DNA from 4 places in the Paenarthrobacter ilicis genome. Region 4 is predicted to be linked to each of the others. Evidence: riboswitches for the same ligand, from Rfam matches in the RefSeq annotation. Region 4 holds a riboswitch; each other region holds the start of a gene.
The links. A riboswitch is a leader RNA that binds a small molecule or an ion and turns the genes downstream of it on or off. The one in region 4 is predicted to bind cyclic di-AMP.
Positions count from the first base shown of each region.

Region 1 (4,027 bases), 570 kb from region 4:
TTACTACGGGACTTAATCCCCTATAGTTAACTACTAGCGCTGATACCAAAGCGTTACCTTATCCGGAGCCGAGCTCTGCCAGCGGATGAGGTGTGTCATCCAGCACTGGCAGAGGCGGGGGAACCACAAGCGGCTGTCTAAAGAAGCAGCCTTGGGGTGAAGTCCGCAGCAGAAGTACCCACTGACGCAGGTCCCTTCCTGGGATACCCCTGTGCCGTGAGCGCTTCGTGCGGACCGGGTCTTTGAACTCTCTGACCCGAATCCGACAGCTAACTTCGTAGGCTTTTCAGAGAGGAACAGAGTTTGACATCGCAGAACGTCAGGGGCCGCCGCCGCGCGTCCGGCCCCGCTGTTGAGCTGCGGCCAGCCCGCGCCACAATGGAGATCCGGCCCCGCGACACCGAGCGCCAAGTCCGCCGCCGTAAGAGCCCATTGCGCCAGGTTGCCGACTTCGCTGCAGCCAGTGGCGTCGGGCAGAAAGCCGGAGTAGCGCTTGCCGCTACCGGCCTTGCCCTGACTGTCGGTCTGCCAGCGACCAGCCCGGTCATGGCGACGTCGGAATCAGGCCAGACGGAGTCTGCGCTGGCTGTTGCCGCCGCCGGCAGCCAGCCCGAGGTTTCCGCCGCAGCATCAGCCAAGATCGATTTCAGCCGCGCAGCCGTCGCTACGGCCGCTGACCCGGACGGCAAGCTCAAGCAGTTGCTGAGCGCCCAGTCCGCCGGCAGCATCCAGCGCGCCTCGTCGGTAGGCACCATGGCCAGCCCCCTGGACACCCTGACTACGGCATCGCCCTTCGGCTACCGCGTCAGCCCCCTCACGGGCGGCACGGGTGACTTCCACCGCGGCCAGGACTTCGTTGCCCAGTGCGGCACGGCTGTCCACGCTGCTGCCACCGGCAAGGTCACCTTCGCCGGCTGGCACGAGTACGGGGGAGGCAACCGCGTGGTCATCGATCACGGCAACGGCCTCGAAACCACGTACAACCACTTGTCTTCCTTCACCGTCAAGGTGGGGGACACCGTGACGCGCGGCGATACCGTTGCGCTCAGCGGAACCACGGGCGCATCCACTGGCTGCCACCTCCACTTCGAGGTTCAGGTCAATGGCGAAGTTGTAGACCCCATGGGCTGGCTCTAAGCCAGTTGATGGTTGTCTCTCGAATTTGGAGACACACCGTGACCTGAATGTGACATTCGCGTTCAACTGTTGTACCGTTCAAAGCGCATCGGCTGTTTAGGGGGCCGGTGCACTCGAGTGGATTGCCTAGCTCTGCCACTACTCGGGATCCGTTCGCATAAATCGTCTGGCAGGGGCGGGGGAACCACTTATGGCCTTCATCAGGAGGCCTTGGGGTTAAGTCGCAAAGCTTCTTCGAAGCAGCGCGGCCGGATGACTCCCATCCGAATCCGACAGCTCACCTCGCAGGCATTGGGAGAGGCTACCTACGTGTCATCACGCACTACCCCTGCGCGCCATCGCGCTGAAACGGTTCGCACGAACCCCTTGAACACTCTTTCCAAGGCTGTTTCGTCAAATGCCGGTTCCGTTGGCCGTCAGGCCGTAGTCCTGGCAGCAGCATCAGGCCTCGTCCTCAGCGTTGGCCTCCCGGCCACTGCTGCCGACACCGACGTCTCCAAAGCAGAAGCTTCCAGCACCCAGCAACTGGTGGCCACCGCCGTCGTCACCGCCGAGCCCACCGCCACGGTTGCCTTCGAAAGCCCCGTAGTGGTTACCAAAGAGGCTCCCAAGGTTGTCCAGCGCGCAGCGCAGACCACCACCCAGCGCGCAGCCTCCAACGACACCCAGGCAACCGCCGGTGACGTCACGGCCAAATCCGCCGACGCTCCGTCTTCAGCTTCCAGTGCATCTGCTTCGGGTCTCGCCGCCATTGCGTACACCGGAATCGGCCACCCCTACGTATGGGGCGGCACCACCCCCAACGGCTGGGACTGCTCCGGGTTCACCCAGTGGGTCTACGCCCAGGCCGGCATCAGCATCCCCCGCGTCAACGCATGGACTGCCATGAAGCCCACCAGCAACCCCCAGCCTGGTGACTTGGTCATGCAGAACGGCGGCGCACACGTTGGCATCTACGTTGGCAACGGCATGATGATCAGCGCCTTGAACCCGGGCCAGGGAACGCTCCTGCACTCGGCAGCCTCCACAGGCACCTCCTCCTTCTTTACCCTCCGCTAGAAAATATCCGGTTCGGGGTGAGCCAGCATGCCCCCAAGTGCTGGCGCACCCAATACCCGCGTGCAACCCCACCTGCCCGTGGACACGAAAAGAGAAAATCATGACCAGTGCACAGAACATTGCACGGCATCGAGCCGAGGCCCCCAAGACCAGCTCGCTTGCCATGATTGCCAAGGCTGTCAGCGGCAACGCAGGTACTGTTGGCCGCCAGGCTGCAGTCATCGCTGCAGCTTCCGGCTTGGTCCTGACCAGCGGTATCGCTGCCAACGCAGCAGACACCAAGGTTGACCGCGAGTCCACCTCCACTTCCACGTTGGACGTCCAGGCCGTGGTCCAGTCCACCATCGCCGCTGACTCCACCGTGGACATCTCCTACGAGCGTCCCGTGGTCACCACGGTTCAGGCACCGCCTCCCGTGGAGAAGAAGGCTCCGGCGGCAGAAGCCAAGGCTGAGACCAAGGCAACGGCCACCACCACCGCTTCCACCAGCACTGCCAACGTTGCCGTGAGCAGCGCAGCACCTGCTGCTGCCAAGGCACCTGCAGCCTCCAGCGGCATCGGTGCAGCAATTGCTGCCGCAGCCTACGCCCAGTTGGGTGTAACCCAGGACTGCACCATGCTGGTCACCAACTCGTTGGCTGCAGTGGGCATCCACTTCCACGATTGGCCCGCAGGCTACCTTTCTTTGGGCCGCACGGTCAGCGCTGCTGAAGCCCAGCCGGGCGACCTCGCCTACTACGCCAATGGCGGTCTGGCCGGACAGGCGCACATCGCCGTTTATGTCGGCAACGGCATGGCTGTTCACGGCGGCTGGAACGGCTCCACCACGGCGCTGTTCAGCGTCAACGTGGGCTCCGGCCCGGTCTTCATCCGCGTCAACGGCTGATAACAACTTTTCTTCAGGACACCCCGCAGGCCCAGGCCGGCGGGGTGTCCTGCTTTTAACAGCCCTTTGCCTGGCATAGCCCCCGCAGCCCGGGTTCAATGCCCTTGTCAGGCCGTGCCGCCACCACCCACATTGCTACTCAAGACCCTGCGACACCCCCGGAATATCGGCGCGGCGCAGGGGTTCCGGTTTCAAAGTAGGTGGCGACGGCACGCAACTCCGGACGCCCGGATTCAGCCACACTTAATGAACCACGCATGAACATTCAGCGACCCGCCCGCGGAAACGCAAGAATAATTCGTTGATACGGCATATGAGTGCTTACCCTTATCTTGTCGATCCACAGCCCGTACATGCAGAGGGCAGCCGGCCCTCGTGCCCCTGACGGGTGCGGCCGTGAAGAGGTACGTGCATGCGCACACTCGTTCTGAATGCTGGATATGAACCGCTGGCGGTTGTGACATTCCGCCGGGCGCTGGTCCTTGTGCTGACTGGGAAAGCAAGCGTGGTGGCCGAAGGCGACGAGCCTGTCGTCGGGCCACAGGAGATTCTTGGACGCCCGTCCGTGATCCTCCTTAACCGCTACATCCGTCCCAAGTACAACAAGGTCACCGCCGTGAGCCGCCGCGGGGTTCTCCGCCGCGACGGTCACCGGTGCGCCTATTGCGGCAAAACAGCCCACACCATAGACCACGTCCACCCCAAATCCAGGGGCGGCGCGGATTCCTGGGAAAACCTGGTTGCGGCGTGCTTGAAATGCAACAACGCCAAAAGCGATCACACCCTCGCCGAGATGGGGTGGAAGCTCCGTTTCAAACCAGGTGTGCCCCAGGGAACCATGTGGCAGATCAAGGAACTCGAGAAACCTGCGCCGGACTGGGACCCGTTCCTGCTGCCGGAATCCGCTGCCTGATCGATTTCTGCTGACCTCCACCCGTCCCGGTA
Region 1 covers NZ_JAFBCD010000001.1:948,157-952,183, forward strand. The annotation lists cyclic di-AMP (ydaO/yuaA leader) riboswitch at 57-299, shown strand; gene JOE60_RS04495 (M23 family metallopeptidase) at 304-1,137, shown strand; cyclic di-AMP (ydaO/yuaA leader) riboswitch at 1,282-1,442, shown strand; gene JOE60_RS04500 (C40 family peptidase) at 1,447-2,196, shown strand; gene JOE60_RS04505 (NlpC/P60 family protein) at 2,297-3,082, shown strand; gene JOE60_RS04510 (HNH endonuclease) at 3,495-3,995, shown strand.
Region 1: linked by a shared signal. The riboswitch ahead of JOE60_RS04500 (C40 family peptidase) and the one ahead of JOE60_RS01895 (NlpC/P60 family protein) in region 4 are both predicted to bind cyclic di-AMP.

Region 2 (4,027 bases), 350 kb from region 4:
TGCGGAAGAAGATCGAGGCTAACCACCCACCCATGATCCACACCATCCGCGGTGCCGGGTACGTCATCAAGCCTGCGGACTAGGACTTGAGCACCCTCTCCGGAGTAGCCAAACGCACAGGGCGCAGCTGGCTCAACCCCTCCACCTGGCACCTGCGGACCCGCTTGGTCCTGGTGGCCATGGCACTCCTCGTGGCCATCTGCGGAGCTGTGGGCATTGTCAGCTACGCCTCCATGGACAACGTGTTCAACCGTCAGTTGGACAGGCAATTGGAGCAGGCCTCCAGCCGCGCAAATACTTTCGGCAGGCCGCCGTCGAACTTCCCGAACTCCGGCAGGCCGGATCCCCTGGAGGCCCGCGGACAGGCCGCCGGCACACTGAACGCAAGGATTGACGGATCAGAGGTCAGCAGCTCGGGACTGATTGACGCCAAGGGCAACCGCGTCTCACTGTCCGCCGCCGACCAGCAGGTCCTGCTGAGCCTGCCCACCAACAGCCAGCCGGCGGACCGCTCCCTGTCCAACGGTGATTACCGGCTGGTGGCCGTCGGCACCAACGATGGCGATGTAATTGTTACCGGCCTGCCGCTGTCCGACAAGCAAAGCGCCGAGGCCTCACTGGTGTGGACCATGGTGGTGGTATCGCTGGGCGGCTTGTTGGTGATTGGCCTGCTAGGCACCGTGATCATCCGGCGGACCATGCGGCCCCTGGAACAGCTCTCCGAAGTAGCCACGAAAGTCTCGCGGTTGCCCCTGGACGCCGGTGAGGTGGCACTTGCGGTGCGGGTACCACCATCCGCCTCCCATCCGGGGACGGAAGTGGGCAGTGTGGGCCACGCCCTGAACCTGATGCTCAACAATGTTGCCAACGCACTGGAGGCCAGGCAGGAAAGCGAGACCAAAGTCCGGCAGTTTGTTGCTGATGCCTCGCATGAACTCCGCACTCCCCTGACAGCCATCCGTGGGTACACCGAGCTGATGAGGATGACCGAGACCTTCACCGACGATGGCCGCAAGTCGCTGGCAAGGGTCCAGAGCCAATCGGAGCGCATGACCACGCTGGTTGAAGACCTGCTGCTGCTGGCCAGGCTGGACGAGGGGCAGCCCGTCAAAATGGCGGATGTGGACCTGACACAGCTGGTGATCGAAACCGTCAGCGACGAGAAAGTCATGGCGCCGGACCACACCTGGCAGCTGAAGCTTCCCGATGAACCCATCACAGTGCGCGGTGACGCCACCCAGCTGCACCAGGTCCTGGCCAACCTGCTGTCCAACGCCCGCAAGCACACGGACCGCGGAACCACGGTGGTCACGGGCGTGATGCTCTCCGCCGATGGCAGTGCGGTGGTGACCGTGACGGACAACGGCCCCGGCATTCCGGAAGACTTCCAAACCCGGATCTTCTCCCGTTTTGCCCGCGCTGACGCAGCGAGATCGGGGTCGGAAGGGACTTCCGGACTGGGCCTTTCCATTGTGGATTCGATTGTTGCCGCCCATGGTGGCACCGTGGAAGTGACGTCCCGGCCCGGGCGCACAGAGTTCGCCCTGCGACTTCCCACCGTAAGCACCGGGGAAAGTCAGCCGGGCCTGCAAGGCGACTCACCGGCGTCGTGATCTCTGTTACCTAAATGTGACTTCCGGGGAATCCTCCTGTACCGTCGAAAGGGTGGGTTTCCCCAAGGACCCACATCCGGGATGCGCCGAGCTCTGCCACTTCCCGGAGTCCGTTCTTCTTTGAGGCAGAGACGGGGGACCCACAGTCTCCGGGCCTGGCAATGTGCCGCCCTAGGGGTGAAGCCGCAGCGTGACGCGCGGCCGGATGACCTCATCCGAACCCGACAGCTAACTCCGCAGGCGCTGAGAGGTCACAACACATGTCTGAATTTAACGATCCGGCGCGCCCTTCTGCGCGCCACCGCGATGAAAACAACAAGTCGCAGGCAGTCCTTAAGAACGCCGCCCGCCAGGGTAAGTCCAGCCACCGCATGTCGGTAGTTGCCGGTGTGGTTGCTGCCGCACTGGGCGTTGCATCGCTGGGAACGGCCGCCAACGCTGCCCTGAACCTCCCCGAGGCCACCCGTGTTGCCGGGACGCAGGCAGCTGCCAACGTGAGCACCAACAAGTCCGCCGAGATCTCTGCTTCCATGGACGCCGCCGCCGCAAAGGGTGCCGCCGACCGTGCTGCTGCGGACAAGGCCGCCGCTGAGAAAGCTGCTGCCGACAAGGCCGCCGCTGACCAGGCCGCAGCCGAAAAGGCTGCAGCAGAGAAGGCCGCCGCAGATCAGGCAGCCGCCGCTCAGGCCGCAGCTGACAAGGCTGCTGCTGATGCCGCTGCCAAGCAAGCCGCCGACGCCGCTGCTGCCGCCGCCGCTGAGGCAGCCGCCGCAGCCGCAGCTCCCAAGGCAGTTGACGATCCCGCCGCCGCCAAGGCCTACGCTGCAAGCATCCTGGGCAGCTACGGCTGGGGCCAGGGCGAAATGACCGCCCTGAACACGCTGTGGGAGAAGGAATCCAACTGGAAGACCACTGCTACCAACGCGTCCAGCGGCGCATACGGCATTGTCCAGTCCCTCCCGGCTGGCAAGATGGCCTCGGCCGGCGCTGACTGGCAGACCAACTACCAGACCCAGATCAAGTGGGGCCTGAACTACATCAAGGAGCGTTACGGTTCGCCGTCCGCTGCCCTGGCTTTCCACTTGTCGCACAACTGGTACTAAGCCACACCCTTTCGGATCGCCGCTCCCTTTTCCGCCATTCGCACCGGTTCCCACTGGTGCGGACAGCGGAAAAGGGGGCGGCTTTCGGCTTTTAAGGTGCTCACAGTGGAGTCACAGCTTGCGCCTACAGCACACATAAACGGCGGTTCCATGCTGAATGCATGACGCTCACTCATCCAGCACCCGTTCCCCAGCGGCAACGGCCGGTGAACACCATGGTCCCCGTGCCGGTGGTGGACCTGACCGTGCCCGTCTTCAATGAGGAGAGCCGGATTGAGGATAACCTCCGCCGGCTGCACGGGCACCTGAAAAACTGGCTGCCGTACTCGTTCCGCATCACTGTGGCTGACAATGCAAGCACCGACGGCACGTTGCGGATAGCGGAGCGCCTGGCCCGTGAACTTCCAGAACTGGTGGTGGTCCGGCTCGCGGAAAGAGGCCGGGGAAAGACCCTTCGGCATGTTTGGTTGGCATCCCCGTCACCGGTCCTGGCCTACATGGAAGCCGATATGTCCACGGACCTCTCCGCGTTGGCTCCCCTGCTGGCCCCGCTGATTTCCGGGCACTCCGATCTGGCTATCGGAACCCGTTCAGCCTCATCCTCGCGCGTGACCTGCAGTGCCCTGCGCGCGGTTATTTCCCGTAGCTGCAACTCGCTCCTGCGCGGTACCTTGGGGGCACGATTCTCCGACGCCCAGTGCGGTTTCAAGGCCATCCGTGCAGATGTGGCGCAACGCATCCTGCCGTACACCACGGATGACGGCTGGTTCTTCGACACCGAACTGCTGGTCATTGCGGAACGCTCCGGCCTCCGTATCCATGAAGTCCCCGTCGACTGGACCGAACAGCCCGACCCACGTGTCGACGTCGTACGTACTGCGCTTGCGGACTTGCGCGGAATGGTGCGCCTGAACCGAAGCCTCCGCCGCGGCGATGTCCCCGTCAGGGAGTTGCAGGCTGCTTTTGGTGGGGCCCCGGGCCGGACCGGTTGGCCGGGGCGCCTCCTCCGCGCCGGTGCTTGGGCCCTGATGTACGCGGGAATTTTCCTTGCCTGCGGCAGTTTCATGAGCCCACTCCCGGCCAACCTTGTGGGACTGGCACTGGCCACGTGGGCCGGATATCTGTTGCGGAACCCTACGGGTCGGCCCTAACGGCACCCCGGACCGCTTCGATGGACGCTGCAACATCTTTGGCATCAGTGGTCCAGTTGCTCACCGAGATCCTGAGGATGTCCCTGCCCCGCCATGATGAGCCGGACATCCACACGGCTCCTTCAGCCATGAGCCGCTGGGTGACGCGGTGGGTCCTGTC
Region 2 covers NZ_JAFBCD010000001.1:726,891-730,917, reverse strand. The annotation lists gene JOE60_RS03475 (response regulator transcription factor) at 1-83, shown strand, start outside; gene JOE60_RS03470 (sensor histidine kinase) at 87-1,613, shown strand; cyclic di-AMP (ydaO/yuaA leader) riboswitch at 1,712-1,868, shown strand; gene JOE60_RS03465 (aggregation-promoting factor C-terminal-like domain-containing protein) at 1,874-2,716, shown strand; gene JOE60_RS03460 (dolichyl-phosphate beta-glucosyltransferase) at 2,878-3,867, shown strand; gene JOE60_RS03455 (pyridoxal phosphate-dependent decarboxylase family protein) at 3,851-4,027, opposite strand, start outside.
Region 2: linked by a shared signal. The riboswitch ahead of JOE60_RS03465 (aggregation-promoting factor C-terminal-like domain-containing protein) and the one ahead of JOE60_RS01895 (NlpC/P60 family protein) in region 4 are both predicted to bind cyclic di-AMP.

Region 3 (4,027 bases), 3.3 Mb from region 4:
CGCGGCCTGACCGGGCGGATCCTGTGGCTGGACGGGACACCTGCCGCGGATCCGGAGTCCACGGAGGGGCCCGCGTATGTACTGATCCATGGCATCGGAGTTTCGCACCGGTACATGGCGCGGCTCCATGCTGGCCTGGCGGCCAGTGCGCCCACCTTTTCCCTGGATCTTCCCGGTTTTGGGGGCACGCCCAAGCCCGGCCACCAACTCCAGGTTGAGGATTACGGCGCGTTTATCGCCGAGGCATTGGCCGCTCGGGGAATCGACTCCTACATTCTGGTGGGCCATTCCATGGGTGCCCAGTTCGCCATAGAGGCCGCGTTGCATGCACCGGAACGGGTTCAGCGGTTGGTGCTGATGGGCCCGGTGGTGGACTCGCGGCACAAGAACGTCTTCCAGCAATCCCTGGCCCTGACGCTGGACGGGTTGCTGAGGGAGAGTGCGTCCTCCAACTGGATCGTGGTGTCCGATTACTTCCGCTGTGGGCCCCGCTGGTACCTCACCGAAGTGCCGGTGATGATGCAGTACCCCACCGAGAAGCGGCTTGCCGGAGTCACGGCACCCGTGCTGGTCCTCCGCGGCAGCAGGGACCAGGTTGCGGGTCCGGAATGGTCATTGCGGCTGTCCAGGTGCGTCGCGTACGGGCGCTTGGTGGAGATTTCGGGGGTTGGTCACGTTGCGCAGCACATGCGGCCCAAGGCAGTGGCGGACGCCATCCGGAGTTTCGTCGCTGCCGCTCCGCATCACAACTGATCACGACGCCGGTACCCGCCACTGGCCCACTTGTTGCCTTTGGTTCGGGCAGGCTAGGCTGGCCGGGCAAGCTAAATAGTAAGTCTGCTTACGAAAGGGTTTGACCATGACCAGCAATGACCCGGAAAACGATCCCCAGGCCTTCGGAGTGAGCGGAGCCACCGGACCATTCGACACTACGTCCGACGCTGACAGCATCCACGAAGACCCCGACATGCGACAGGACGAGGATGAGGATCCCGCTGCCTCGGCAAACCCGGACCCCATGGATGGGAACATCACCGGCCTGGAACCCGGAGGCGGAGTACCCCCGGGCGAGACCCCTCCGGCCGAAGGCAGCATGAGCAGCGACCAGGGGCACGAAGAGTAGCAGGGCGCTGGGCAGCAATTCCGTTGCTGAGCCGCTGCCACGTCGCCGGGCAGCAACGTGGCAGCGGGCCGGCAACGTTTTAGCGGGCCGGCACCGCCTCAGTCTTTGGGCAGGTTCAGGATCTCGGCAAGATCGTAATCAGCAGGCTCCTCCAGCTGCGAGTACGTGCAGCTCTTCGGGGTCCGGTCCGGCCGCCACCGCTTGAACTGGGTGGTGTGCCGGAACCTGTCCCCTTCCATGTAGTCGTAGCCAACCTCGATCACCAATTCAGGACGCAGCGGAACAAACGTGAAGTCCTTTCCCGCGCTCCACCGGCTTTGGCCTCCGGGCATCCTCGATCCACCGGGGGATTCATCCTGCTTGGCCCATTCACCCCAGGGATGGTCTTCCAACTCCACTTGGTACGGCTCCAACTCGGCCACCAGGGCTTCGCGCTTGGCCATCGGGAACGACGCCACCACGCCCACGTGATGCAGCTTTCCCGAGTCGTCATGCAAGCCCAGCAGCATGGAGCCCACCACCTTGGCGGTTTTGTGCCACCGGAAGCCAGCCACCACGCAGTCCGCGGTCCGCACATGCTTGGTTTTGAACATCACGCGCTTGTTGGGCTGGTAGATCCCGTCCAAAGGCTTGGACAGCACACCATCCAACCCTGCGCCCTCAAGTTGGATGAACCATTCCTTGGCCTGCTCCAGTTCCGAGACCGCCGGGGTCACGTAGACGGGAGGTTTGGCGTTTACCAGTGCCGATTCGAGGATGGCCCGACGCTCGGAGAATGGCCTGCCGGTCAGGTCTTCATCCCCCAGCGCCAGGATGTCGAAAGCCACCATGGACGCCGGGGTTTTCTCCGCCAGCATCCGCACCCTGCTGTCTGCCGGATGGATCCGCTGCTGCAAGACCTCAAATTCCAACCTGTTGCCCTGGATCAGGACAATCTCGCCGTCGATCACGCATCTGTCCGGAAGGTTCGCTGTGAAGGCCTCCACGAGTTCCGGGAAGTAGCGGGTCATGGGCTTCTCATTGCGGCTGCCCAGGACAATCTCATCACCGTCTTTGAAGATGATGGTGCGGAAGCCGTCCCATTTGGGCTCGTGATGCCCTACATCCGGGATGTCCGGGACCGACTTGGCGAGCATGGGCGGTACTGGTGGCATCACTGGCAGGTCCATAAACAATGTCTACCTGCCGGTGCCCCCCGAAGCCAGCCTTGGCCGGCGATATCTTCCCCGTGTTGCCACTCAGCGCCGGCCCCGCAGCTTATGTCATGCGGCTGCGACGGACTGTGAGACCTACCGCCCGTTACATTAATGTGACATTACTTTCCGGCTCAGGTACCGTCGTAGGGCGACCCGTATCTCCATAGGGCCGCTTCCGGACCGACGCCGAGCTCTGCCGCTGTCCGGGATCCGCCAGACCCGCGGCAGAGGCGGGGGACCCACAGTTCCCGGGCTTGGATTCCAAGCCCTCGGGGTGAAGCCGCTACGGCGGCCGGACGGCCTCGTCCGAACCCGACAGCTAACCTCGAAGGCGTTGAGAGGCAACCACCATGTCCCCAACCATGGATCAGCCACGCCGTATCCGGACTGAAGCCGAGCGCCCCAGGCCCACCGGCCGCCGTCGGGCAGCAACCACGACGCCGGACGCTGACACTGCGGGCACCCCCACCACCGCTGCGCCCACCGCCCCTGCCCCCACCACCCCTGCGCCCACCGCCCCTGCCCCCACCACCCGTGCAGCAGCGCGGGCCGCCGAACGGGCTGCAGAGCGGGAGCGCGCCCACGCCACGGCAACAGAACCAACGTCCATGGCACCAGTGGCAACAACACCCGCGTCCGAAGAGCCCGCCACAGCAGTGATCCCCGTCATCGCGGCGCGTGCAGCCGCACCGGCGCGCGAAACCACACGCGTCGAGACGCCCGGGACTGAAGTGCGCCGCAACGAAACACGCAGGGCCGTCCGTCGGGGCTCCACGGCTGCTTCGGCACCTGCCATGGCCCTGGGCCGAGAACCGCAGGCAGTGCTGCAGAAGGCCGCCTCGGTCAAGCACATGAGCCAGCGGATGGCAGTGGTGGCCGGCGCCTTGGGCCTGGCACTGACAGCCGGTGGCTTGGGTCAAGCCTTGGGCATGCCGTTCTTCGGACAGGAAACCCCGTCGCACGAGGCAGCAGGAGCGGGCCAGGACGACGCCCGCCAATCGTCATCCGCGGCCCCCGCCCCACGCGCTTCGTACGTCACGGCGGCCAGCCCGTCGGCGTCATCCCATGCCGGCCAGCCCGCAACGGTTCCCGAGGCACCCGCCGCGGTGTCGCCGTCGTCGGTCCCCACGCCGCACGTATCCTTGGCCGCACCGGTCTGGATACCGTCCGCGCAGGCAGCGGCCGCCAACCCCGCCCCTGCCGCCGCGGCGCCGGCCCAGCCATCACCGGCACCACCACAGCCTGCCCCCGCTCCGGGTGACGTCCCGTCGGACACCATCACCACGCCGCCGGCGCCTACGGTTGCTCCAACGCCCACCACGCCGCCGACACCCACGGTTGCACCAACACCAACACCGACTCCCACCCCTACCGTCACCCAGACACCCAAACCCCGCCCCAGCGGGAAGCCGAGCACTGAAAGCGCGCCCGTTGCGCCCCAGGGCAGCCTTCAGTCGCTCCTCGAGGCGGCCAAGAAGACGACCGGATGAGCACGCCGTTGCCCGCTTTTGGGCGCCAGGACCCCCGCACAGCGCCTGTGGGCTGGCATGGCAGGTACTGCAGGAGCAGCCGGACGGCAACATTCCGGCTCCGGAGGGGCCGGTGGAGCTGCCAGCGACTCCGGCGGTCCTAGAATCCCCGGATCCTGGAATCCTGGGATCCTAGATCCTGGGTCTTCCAGCCCATCGGCGCGCCTTCAACGCGGCGT
Region 3 covers NZ_JAFBCD010000001.1:3,709,493-3,713,519, forward strand. The annotation lists gene JOE60_RS16910 (alpha/beta fold hydrolase) at 1-753, shown strand, start outside; gene JOE60_RS16915 (DUF6480 family protein) at 860-1,123, shown strand; gene JOE60_RS16920 (ATP-dependent DNA ligase) at 1,222-2,292, opposite strand; cyclic di-AMP (ydaO/yuaA leader) riboswitch at 2,521-2,667, shown strand; gene JOE60_RS16925 (hypothetical protein) at 2,682-3,809, shown strand; gene JOE60_RS16930 (PucR family transcriptional regulator) at 3,981-4,027, opposite strand, start outside.
Region 3: linked by a shared signal. The riboswitch ahead of JOE60_RS16925 (hypothetical protein) and the one ahead of JOE60_RS01895 (NlpC/P60 family protein) in region 4 are both predicted to bind cyclic di-AMP.

Region 4 (4,027 bases):
ACGCAGCGAAATTCTCCGCCACCTGCGCAACTACGCAGCCAGCCACCAGCTTGATGTCCGCAGCACCACCCGCGCCGTCCGCCTTGATTTCCTGGGCGCTGACGCAGCCCAGCAGACTGCCCATGGGCTGGCCAGGAAGGTCGCCACAGCCAGCCTGAGCAACGGCCTTGCCTCCGGACCACTGGAAGTAGCACCCCGCCAATGGGCAGTCCACACTGCGCACGGGATCCTGCTGGCAGACCATGTGGTGGTGACGCGCTGCGCCCAGAGCCAACTGCGCCGCATGTTGGCCGAGCTGGGAATTGCCGTGGGACAGAACTTTGCGGCAGCCATGCGTGCACTGGGGATGCACCTGGTGGGAGTGGGAGAACTCATCACACCCACGCCCAAAGAGGTGCTCCGGCAAGCGAAAGCCGTGGGGCAAGCAATCTCCTCCAAGGTGGCGCTCCCGGCCGGACCCGGCATAGCCCTGGCCTGACGGCGAGCAGCAACCCTACATCACACTTTTCCGCACATAATTTAACGCCAAAGGCCGGTATTCTCCGAGGAAGTCATTCCTCGAAGAACACCGGCCTTTGAACTGAAGCGTGAGGCTTATGCGCCTGCGCGTACGTACGTAACGGGACCAGTTGCAGTCAACCAGCTGATGGGGTGGATACCCGTCTGGTTGCCGTTGATGCCACCGCTGATGGCCTGGCCGTTGCCGATGTAGATGGCTACGTGGCCGGACTGGACGATCATGTCACCAGGCTGGGGATCGCTGACAACCCGGCCGTAGTTCATGAACTGCATGGGGGCGAGGTCGCCAACAGGAATACCAGCGGAACCCAGCGCCCTTTCCACCATGGCGGTGCAGTCCTGCATGATGCCGATCTGGGCGTAAGCGGAAGCAACCATGGCTGCGTTCACTCCACCGACGGCGGGAGCAGCGGCTGCGGGTGCAGCAGCCGGAGCAGCAGCGGCGGGAGCAGCTGCAGCAGCCTTGGCAACGGGAGCCGTTGCGGCGGCGGGGGCGACGGCTGCCTTCTTGGCAACAACAGGAGCTTCAACAACCGGAGCCGGCTTTTCGATGACCGGAGCTGCTACGGAAGCAACGGCGGGACGCTCGAAGTTGACGGTGGCGGTGGAGAGTGCGGTGACAACCTTGGTGGGTGCCTCCGAGACGGTCTCTGCCACGGTGGCCGGGCTGGAGTCGCGCTGAACCGGAGCTTCAGCTGCGTGGGCAGCAATGGAGCCGGTCAGGACAAGGCCCGAAGCTGCCGCGATAACAGCTGCCTGGCGGCCAGCGCCGGAAGCGTTGCTGGCAACAGCCTTGGAGATGGAGATGAACGGATTAGGACGTACGCTGTCCGCCTTACGACGGCCGCGAAGAATGCTTGAAGACATGAAAAAAGCCTCTCCCGATGCCTGCGAGGTTAGCTGTCGGATTCGGATGGGAGTCACCCGGCCACTATCCCCCGCTGTTCAGCGGAAGCATCGTGGCTTCACCCCAAGGCGCGCTGGAAGCGGCCTAAATTGGGTTCCCCGTCTCTGCCGTTAGGTTTGTCTGCGAACGGATTCCGGACTGCGGCAGAGCTAGGCAATCAGGCCGGAAGTGCCTGCTACATGGAACAGGCACAGGTACAACCGTACGCGATGATCACGCCGAAGTCACATTTAAGTAACGGGAACTGTTATCTGGGCGTGTCGCGGTAACCGATTCGAGATTTTCGCAGCTACGTAGAAAACCTAGTTATTCCGCGGAATCCCGGTCTTCCGGCGCGTTGGACGCAGCAAGTTTCCTGCGTGCCGTAACAGCCAGGAAAATCACCAGGGCCAAAGCCACTACCGCCAGGACAACGATGCTCCAGGGGAAGGGCTGGGACGCATCCGCCGCCGGAGCGCTGGTTCCGGTCCCGGGAGCGGCGGTGCCCGCCGTCGGGACGGTGTCCGAAGAAGCCCCGGCCCACGGCGAGGCTGCAGCGGTGCCGCCGGTCGCCGTCGTGCTTCCAGTGGTGGCCGTAAACGTGAAGGTGCCTTCGATGGGGTGCGAGTCAGAGCTGACAACCCTCCAGGTCACGGTGTATTCGCCGGCCGGAGCGCCTTCACGCAGTTTTTGCACGGCCTGGTTATCGATGATCTCGACCGAGCCGTCGGCCCAGTTCTGGCCACCTGCGGTGACCGTTACGCCGGAACCGATGGCCAGCGGACGGTTGTTGAACGTGATGGAGACCGACGCCGGTACGGTGGCCACTGTGGTCCCGTTCGCCGGAGCCGAGGATTCGGCGACGTCGTGCGCAGACGCGGGGGCCGCGGAAAACAGCAGGGCGGACGCGAAGGCAAGAGCGGCGACGACGGCGGCCAGAAGCGGACGGACGGTACGCATGGGACGGTTTCTCCTAGTGTTGGCTTCCTTACAGACTAGGCGAATCGTCCGGGCCCCCTGTATTCGGCAACATAGGATTTGAGAGAACACTCCCCCCAATCCCCGGAGACCTTCATGCTGAAACAAGGTTCTGCAGTCGACCGCTACTTCAAGATCTCCGAACGCGGATCTACCTACTCGCGGGAAATCCGCGGCGGTTTTGCCACGTTCTTTGCCATGAGCTACATCGTGGTCCTGAACCCGCTGATCCTCTCCGGGGCAGACTCCAGCGGCGCATCTCTGGGCTTCACCGCCGTGGCTGCAACCACGGCCTTCGTGGCCGGCATCCTGACCATCCTCATGGGCGCCTGGGCCAAGCACCCCTTCGCCGTGGCTACCGGGCTGGGTGTCAACGCCTTCGTTGCCGTCACCGTGGCCTCCCACCCGGGCCTCACCTGGCCGGACATGATGGGCCTGGTGGTCCTCTCCGGCGTCACCATGCTCATCCTTGTATTGACCGGTTTCCGCACTGCCGTCTTCAAGGCCGTGCCGGAGGCGCTCAAGACGGCGATCGTGGTGGGCATTGGCCTGTTCATTGCGCTGATCGGCCTGGTGAATGCAGGTTTTGTGCGCCGCATTCCGGACGCCGCGGGAACAACTGTTCCCCTGGGGCTGGGTGTTGACGGAAAGCTGCTGGGCTGGCCCACCCTGGTGTTCGCCGTGGGCCTCATCCTCACCATCGCGCTGGTGGTCCGCAAGGTCCGCGGCGCCATCCTGATCGGCATCGTCGTTTCCACGGCACTGGCAGCCATCCTCGAATTCACCCTGCACATTGGCCCCAGCTTTGACGGCAAGAACGTGAACCCCCGCGGCTGGTCCCTGGTGGCACCGACGCTGTCTGAATGGGGCGCTCCTGACCTGTCCCTCATCGGCAAGGCGAACCCGTTCGGCGCGTTCCAGCACCTTGGTTTCATTGCCGCGGCGCTGCTGGCTTTCGTGATCCTGCTCAGCATCTTCTTCGACGCCATGGGCACCATGGTGGGACTCGCCAACGAGGCCGGAACGGTGGACAAGGACGGAAACATCCCCAACGTGGACCGCGTCCTGCAAGTTGACGCCCTGGGTGCGATTGTGGGCGGCGGCGCCTCGGTTTCCTCCAACCAGATCTTTGTGGAGTCCGGCGCAGGCATCGGTGAGGGCGCCCGTACCGGCTTGGCCTCAATCGTCACCGGCGCCCTCTTCCTGGTGGCAATGTTCTTCACCCCGCTGATCAACCTGGTCCCGTTCGAAGCCGTGGCTCCGGCCTTGGTGGTGGTGGGCTTCATGATGGTGTCCCAGGTGGGCAGGATTGACTGGCAGGACTGGGGCGTGGGTATCCCGGCCTTCCTGACCATCGCCCTCATGCCGTTCACCTACTCGATTGCCAATGGCCTGGGCGCCGGCTTCATCTCCTTCGTCCTGATCCGCACCTTCCAGGGCCGCGCCCGCGAAGTCCACCCGCTCATGTGGGTTGTTGCTGCCGCCTTCCTTTTGTTCTTCGGCATCGGCACCGTGGAAGAGTTGCTCGGCGTCAAGTAACCGCTCACTGGCGGGGCAAGTCCGGGGTTTCAGACACGGCCCGGCCCGGGATGCTGGTGTCCGCCGCTTTGTTGGGGTGTGCTTGAAGGATGGATACCAGCTCTC
Region 4 covers NZ_JAFBCD010000001.1:380,327-384,353, reverse strand. The annotation lists gene JOE60_RS01900 (NAD(P)/FAD-dependent oxidoreductase) at 1-478, shown strand, start outside; gene JOE60_RS01895 (NlpC/P60 family protein) at 595-1,386, opposite strand; cyclic di-AMP (ydaO/yuaA leader) riboswitch at 1,391-1,553, opposite strand; gene JOE60_RS01890 (copper resistance CopC family protein) at 1,733-2,365, opposite strand; gene JOE60_RS01885 (NCS2 family permease) at 2,480-3,922, shown strand; gene hutG (formimidoylglutamase) at 4,012-4,027, shown strand, end outside.